DNA from 3 places in the Arthrobacter sp. 001422645 genome. Region 1 is predicted to be linked to each of the others. Evidence: riboswitches for the same ligand, from Rfam matches in the RefSeq annotation. Region 1 holds a riboswitch; each other region holds the start of a gene.
What was found. Region 1 has a riboswitch for S-adenosylmethionine ahead of metX (homoserine O-acetyltransferase MetX). Riboswitches for the same ligand answer to the same signal wherever they lie in the genome.
Positions count from the first base shown of each region.

Region 1 (2,251 bases):
TTCAGCAGCCCGCCCAGGGTCAAGGTGGAGACGGCGGTCTTCGCGCCCAGGGCGGCGGCATCAAGGCCGGCGCACTTCCACTCCAGGGTGGCCCGCTGGTAGTCGAGGAAACCCAGGAGTGTGGCGGCCTCATCGGCCGCAAGGGGAGGTTCCGGACGTCCCTGTTCATCGATGGTGATCATGCGCCGTGAGCCTACCGGCGGACTCGCGTCAGTGGAAGTCCGGGCCCGACGCTGTTCTGCCGGCCGGTCACGCAAAGGCCCGCCGCCCGCCTAGCCGAAGAAGTGCTGCCGGAGCTGGTTGGTGAGCTGGCCGATCTCCGTCAGGAAGCCGTCGTGCCCGATCGGCGCCTCGATGGTGTGCACGGCAACCTCGCCCGGCAGGGCGGCCGCAAGCGCGCGGGTCTGGGCCGGGAAGTAGAGCCGGTCCGAGTCGACGGCTGCCAGCAGGAATTCCGCCGTGGCCGGAGCCAGGGCGTCCGCGAGGGCGCCGCGGCCCCGGCTGATGTCGTGGCTCATCAGCGCTTCGGTGATGGCGATGTAGCTGTTCGCGTCGAAGCGGCGGACGAGCTTGTTGCCCTGGTGGTCAAGGTAGCTCTCCACCTGGTAGCGCCCGCGCCCGGCGAGCGAACCGGCTTCCAGCGGTGCCTCCGGGTCCTGGGCCTTCCGGCCGAACCGTCCGTCCAGCTCCGCGGCGGAGCGGTAGGTGATGTGCGCGATCCGCCGGGCCAGCGCCAGGCCTGCTTCCGGCTGCGGGCCCCCGTAGTAGTCGCCGCCGTTGAAATTGGGGTCTTGCCGGATGGCAAGCGTCTGGGCCTGGGCGAAGGCAATCTGTTCCGCGGTGCTGCTGGCCCCCACCGAAAACACGCCGCAGCGCCGGACCCGGTCCGGGTAGCTGACGGCCCACTCCAGGGCACGCGCTCCGCCCAGCGAACCGCCAAGCACGGCGTACCAGCTCCGGATGCCCAGCGCGTCTGCCAGCCTGGCCTCGGCCGCCGTCGTGTCCCGCAGGGTGACCAACGGGAAACGGGAGCCCCAGGGCCGGCCGTCCGGTGCCGGCGTCGAGGGTCCCGTCGAGCCGTAGCAGCCGCCAAGGATGTTGATCGAGACAACGAAGTACTTGTCCGTGTCCACGGGGGCACCGGGGCCGGCGAGCTGCTCCCACCAGCCCGGTTCCTCGCCGGCGCCCCGGGTGACGTGGGTGTCCCCGGTCAGGGCGTGTTCGATCAGCACCGCATTGGAGCCGTCCGGGTTGAGGGTCCCCCAGGTCTCATAGGCGAGGGTGACGTCCGGCAACCGGGCGCCGGATTCGAGGTCCAGGTCGCCGATCGGGAGGTACTGGACTGTTCCATCCAGGACAGCGCCTTCGGAGACAGGGGCTGCCTGGGGGTGGGAGGTCGTGTTTACGGGTGCACCCTGGCGGGTGACGGCAATCGTCATGTGAGGACCTAACTTCGCGCTTGCCCACCGTCAGCTGACCGGCAGGCCAGGTCTTCACCCGGGGCACCCCGCCGCAAAAGGAGGGTTGCCGGCCAGCAAGCCGGGGCTGTCGCTGGCACTCATGACCTGCACTGAGTCTACGAAACACGGCGGCGGAATGGCGAAGATTGTGACTTCCATGTGACAGCCGTACGCGCCAGCACCGCAGTTTCCCCACCTTCGAAGGCCGTGTCCGGCGGGCCGCCCCGAAGTCTCGGCGATTCCCGGCGTCATGCCCGCAAAGGTGGGGAAATTCGGCGTTAACGTGTCTCAGGCGTTCTTGGCCGCCCGGAATCCGGCTTCGAGGTCCGCGAGGATGTCGTCGATGTGTTCCAGGCCCACGGAGAGACGCACGAGGCCCGGGTTCACGCCCGCAACGGCCTGCTGTTCCGCCGAGAGCTGGCTGTGCGTTGTCGACGCCGGGTGGATGACAAGCGAGCGCACGTCACCGATGTTCGCCACGTGGGAGTGCAGCTCCAGGGCATCGACAAAGCGCTTCCCGGCCTCCGCTCCCCCGCCGATATTGAAGGCCACGACGGCGCCGGTCCCCCGGGGACCGTACTTGCGGCCGCGCTCGTACCAGGGGCTCGACGGCAGCCCCGCGTAGGCGACCGATTCGACGTCGTCCCTGGCTTCGAGCCATTCGGCCACCTTGGTGGCGTTGGCGACGTGCCGCTCCACGCGCAGGCTCAGGGTCTCGATGCCCTGGGCAATGAGGAAGGCGTTGAAGGGCGAGACTGCCGAGCCGAGGTCGCGCAGGAGCTGCACGCGTG
Region 1 covers NZ_JCBANT010000003.1:66,232-68,482, reverse strand. The annotation lists gene AC6EUH_RS05340 (DinB family protein) at 1-182, opposite strand, end outside; gene metX (homoserine O-acetyltransferase MetX) at 273-1,439, opposite strand; SAM riboswitch class IV at 1,451-1,566, opposite strand; gene AC6EUH_RS05330 (bifunctional o-acetylhomoserine/o-acetylserine sulfhydrylase) at 1,749-2,251, opposite strand, start outside.

Region 2 (2,251 bases), on a different contig from region 1:
ATTCCTTGGTGCCCAGGATCGCGCCGCCGAGCACACGGCCTTGGCCGTCGATGTGCTTGGTGCCGGAGTAGACCACCACGTCCGCGCCGAGCTCCCCGCAGCGCTGCAGCAGTGGGGTGGCAAAGACGTTGTCGACGACGACCGTTGCCCCGGCGGCGTGCGCCAGTTCGCTGACGGCGGCGATGTCCACGATTTCCTGCATCGGGTTCGACGGCGACTCGAAGAACACCGCCGTCGTGGGTTCCGACAGCGCAGAGCGCCACTGCTCCAGGTCCGGGCCGTCCACAAACACCGTCTCCACGCCCCAGCGGGGAAGGATCTCGTTGAGGATCACGAAGCACGAGCCGAACAGCGAGCGGGCCGCGACAACACGGTCGCCGGCGGCCAGGAGGGCGCCGAGGGCGGTGAAGACGGCGGACATGCCCGAGGCGGTGGCGAAGCAGGCCTCCGTGCCTTCGAGCAGCCGGAGCCGTTCCTGGAACGTGGCCACCGAGGGGTTGCCGTAGCGGGAGTAAACGAAGCGCTCGTCCTCGCCGGTGAAGGCGCGCTCCGCGGCGGCTGCGGATTCGTAGACGAAGCCGGAGTTCAGGAAGACCGGCTCGGACGTTTCCTGGAAGCCGGTGCGGTCGAGTCCGCCGCGGACGGCCTGGGTGTCGGCGCTCCAGCCGGCGGCATCAGGGTTGAAGGTCACTTAGTGCCTTCCGGGGTTGGTGGGCAGGCCGCGGTTCTTCCAGCCGTTGACAGTGCGGTCACCGTGGCGGTCCGGCTCGCCCTCGAAGCCCTCCAGGACGTTGTAGGACGTGAAGCCGGCGTCCGTCGCGGCGATCGCGGCGGCGATGGACCGGGCGCCGGAACGGCACAGGAAAACCAGCTCGGTGCCTTCGCCGTCGGGGGTCTGCTGTTTCAGCTGCTCGATGAACCGCGCATTGGGGAGGCCGCCGGCAAGGTTCCACTGGATGAAGAGCGGAGCGTTCGGCCTGGTGCCGGCAGCTGCGGTGTCCGGGATGCCGATGTGGGCCCATTCGCCTTCGGTGCGGACGTCCACCAGGATGGCGCCGTCCTCCAGCTTGGCCCAGGCTTCCTGCGGGTTGAGGTCCCCGGCGTAGCTCACGCGTGGCCCTCGCCGTCGAACTCAAGGTCATCCACGGCATTGGCGACGGCGGCATCGGCGCTGGCAACCGCGGCCGGCAGCACCACGGCTTGGGCCACGATGACGTTGATGCCGTTGTACGTGGCGGACGGGTTCCCGTGCAGCACATAACCCTCGGCGAGGGCGGCCGAGACCCGCTCGCAGAAGGCCCGGTCATCGGGGCCGGTAAACAGGCGGTAGGCCAGTTTCTCTTCGGCGGCGCCGGGGACGGCGGGGGCTGTGGTGGGTGCTGTATCGGGGACAGCGGGGGCGGACGCGTCAGGCACGACGGATCTCCTTCTTTCACGCTTGCAGCTCGAATTTTCGATGTGCCGAGTATTCACCTGAGGCACCCCGCCGCGAAAGGGAGGGTTGCCGACCGGCCAGTCAGGGCTTGGCGCCGGTTCTCATTACTCACCAAAAACGTAACACCCGCGACGCCGGCAGGCACCGCCGCGCACGTCATGTTAAGTAACGGAATCCGCCGGACCGCAGGGACCCAATCGGCGCTCCCGGGAGGATAATGACGGGAGATGCAGTCCCTTAACCCCGGATGAAATCAGGTGGCCGTGAACGCGTCGGATGCCCCTACAGCCAGCCCCATGCTGCATTTCGGCTGGTTCGTGGGCCACGGCTTCGGTGTGCAGGGCTGGGGTACCCCCGGTTACGGGATCGGCTACGACTGGAGGAAGCCGGCGCTGTACCAGGACGCGGTGCGGGCCTTTGAACGCTCCGGGCTGGACCTGTTCATCATCGAGGATTCCCTCACCGTCCCGGACACCTACGGCGGGAGCGCGGAAGTTTCCCTGGCCCAGGCGTCCTTCGCGCCGAAACACGATCCGCTGGCCCTCGTGCCGTACCTGTTCTGCGCCACGAGGCATCTGGGCATCGTGCCGACCATCAGCGCCTCCTTCTACCCGCCGTTCACCGCGGCGCGGCTGCTTGCCACGCTGCAGCACTTCTCCCACCAGCAGCTGGGTTGGAACGTGGTGACCTCCGGCAGCGACCTCGCCGCGCAGAACTACGGCCTTGACCAGCAAATCGAACACGACCGGCGCTATGAGAAGGCCGAGGAATTCGTGGACGTGGTGCGGCGGCTCTGGCGCAGCTGGGAACCGGACG
Region 2 covers NZ_JCBANT010000010.1:97,791-100,041, reverse strand. The annotation lists gene AC6EUH_RS11965 (O-succinylhomoserine sulfhydrylase) at 1-691, opposite strand, end outside; gene AC6EUH_RS11960 (rhodanese-like domain-containing protein) at 692-1,111, opposite strand; gene AC6EUH_RS11955 (DUF1737 domain-containing protein) at 1,108-1,335, opposite strand; SAM riboswitch class IV at 1,430-1,544, opposite strand; gene AC6EUH_RS11950 (NtaA/DmoA family FMN-dependent monooxygenase) at 1,732-2,251, shown strand, end outside.
Region 2: it holds a riboswitch for S-adenosylmethionine, as region 1 does, so the genes downstream of both, AC6EUH_RS11955 (DUF1737 domain-containing protein) here and metX (homoserine O-acetyltransferase MetX) in region 1, are expected to answer to the same signal.

Region 3 (2,251 bases), on a different contig from region 1:
GCCGTGTTCGGCCGACAGGTACGCCGCGACCAGGCCCGCGTCGTAGCCCTCGAGGGAGAAATTGACGACGCCGATCGTGCCGGTGCCAGCACCGCCCCCCGGCCCCTCGACTGTTGGAGCGTCGAAAGAAGCACTGTCCGAGAAGATCTGGTGCACGGTCACGCCGTCGATCCGGGCGAGGCCCTCGACCAGGAAGGACCGGATGGCGTTTTCGTGCGCGTGCCACTGGTCCACGTCAAGATCGGCGATCACTTGGGTGGCCCGGGCCAGGGTGGCCGCGCCGAGGACATTGGGCGAGCCGCCTTCGTGCCGGGCGGGCCCGGTGGTCCAGCTGACCGTGTCGATCCGGGCGTCCTGCACGGCTCCGCCGCCGGCCAGGTGCGGCGTGCCGGCGTCGAGCCAGTCCGGACGGCCCACCAGCACCCCGGCGCCGAAAGGTGCGTAGAGCTTGTGCCCGGAGAAGGCGAGGTAGTCGACGTCGTCCGCGGCGATGTCGATCCGCCGGTGCGGCGCCAGCTGGGCGGCGTCGACGACGATCCGGGCGCCGTATTCGTGGGCCAGGGCTGCCAGTGCCCGGATCGGCAGGACCTCACCGGTGACGTTGGAGGCGCCGGTGACGGCGAGCAGGCTGACGCCGCCGTGGGCGAGTTCCCCACGGAGGAGGTCCAGCGTGCCGGCGAGGGTGGGTGCGGCAATGACACTGCGGTGCGGCACGCCCTGCCACGGCAGGAGATTGGCGTGGTGTTCGATGTCGAGGTAGAGCACGTCGCCGCTGTGCACGCCGTCGACGACGGGCAGGCAGCCGGCCAGCAGGTTCAGGGAATCCGTGGTGTTGCGGGTGAAGATCACCGCGTCGTCCGGGCGGCCGCCCACGAAATCGCGGACAATAGTGCGCGCATTCTCGTAAACGGACGTGCTGATCTGGGAAGCGTAGCCGGCCCCGCGGTGGACGCTGGCGTAGAACGGCAGGATTTCGTTGAGGTAGGCCGAAACGACGGAGAGCGCGGGGGCCGAGGCGCCGTAGTCCAGGTTCGCGTAGCGGATGTGGCCGCCCTGGATGAGCGGCGCCTGGATCTCGGCGCCCGTCACTGCGGCCAGCGGCCGGCGGGCGATGGCGGACCGTGTCTCGGGGCCGGCCTGGGCGTCGGCGGCGTGGCGTTCGGTGGTGGCGGGAATGGTGGCAGTCGTCATGGGACCTCGCTCGAAAAGGACCCCACATGCCGGGGATCCGCGCTTGCCGGGTCCGTTCCGGACCGGCCAGGTCGTCACCCGGGGCACCCCGCCGCGAAAGGAGGGTTGCCGGCCAGCAAACCGGGGTTTCGCGCTGGCACTCGTGACCTGCTTCGAGCCTAGGACATTCCCCGTTCCGGCGGAAAGGAGCCGGCTGAATGTGAAGCTGTTTGTTACGCGCGGCAGGTCGCGGCGGGAGCAGCGATCCCGGCTGGCGGCCGCATCAGGAGCTGGAAGGTTGAACAGCTTCCGGGGCATCCGGCGCCCGGGCCGCGGGTTCCGCCGCAGACCGGAGCGGCTGGTTCGGGCGCCGTTTCTTCAGTCGCTTCGGCGGGCACACGGGCCGGCCCGGCCGGGTTCCCGCTCACAGCGGTTCTCCGGCTGTCGGCCTGGACGCTGAGGCCGAACAGCGCCTCGAGCGCTGCGGTGTAGTCGTCTTGCCGGCCGAGGGCGGCGAGCTCCCGGGCGCGGACCGTCGGGGTATGGAGCAGGCGCCGGAGCAGGTGCCGGAGGGCGAGGTTGACGTCGTCAGCCGAGGCGACCCGGCCACGCTGTTTGCCGACGCGTTCCATTTCGCTGCGGAGGACCTGATGGAGGTGCTCGCGCAGGGCCACGACGGCCGAGTCCACGGCGCGGACCGCATCCTGTTCCTCGAAGCGGACGGCCGCCTGCCGGACCAGGGCGCGGGCGTGGCGCAGCGCTTCGGCGTCGGCCGGGGGAGCAGCGAGGTGGACTGATTCCAGCGTGATGAGCTCCACTCCCGGCAGTTCCGCCACCTGCGGGTCGAAATCATGGCTGGGCGCCAGGTCAATGACGGTGAGCGGACGGTCCGCACCCACACGCCAGCGCGCGAGGGCGGCAGCATCGATGCGGGCCCCTGAACCGCTGCAGCCAATGACAAGGTCAGCCCCGGCAACGGCTGCCGGCAGCTGCCGGGCGGAGACGGCGCGGCCTCCCCGGGCTGCCACGAAAGCATCCGCGCGGCCGGAGTGGGAGAAGACCGAGATGTCGGAATATCTGC
Region 3 covers NZ_JCBANT010000001.1:26,714-28,964, reverse strand. The annotation lists gene AC6EUH_RS00130 (aminotransferase class V-fold PLP-dependent enzyme) at 1-1,191, opposite strand, end outside; SAM riboswitch class IV at 1,226-1,339, opposite strand; gene AC6EUH_RS00125 (glutamyl-tRNA reductase) at 1,404-2,251, opposite strand, start outside.
Region 3: it holds a riboswitch for S-adenosylmethionine, as region 1 does, so the genes downstream of both, AC6EUH_RS00130 (aminotransferase class V-fold PLP-dependent enzyme) here and metX (homoserine O-acetyltransferase MetX) in region 1, are expected to answer to the same signal.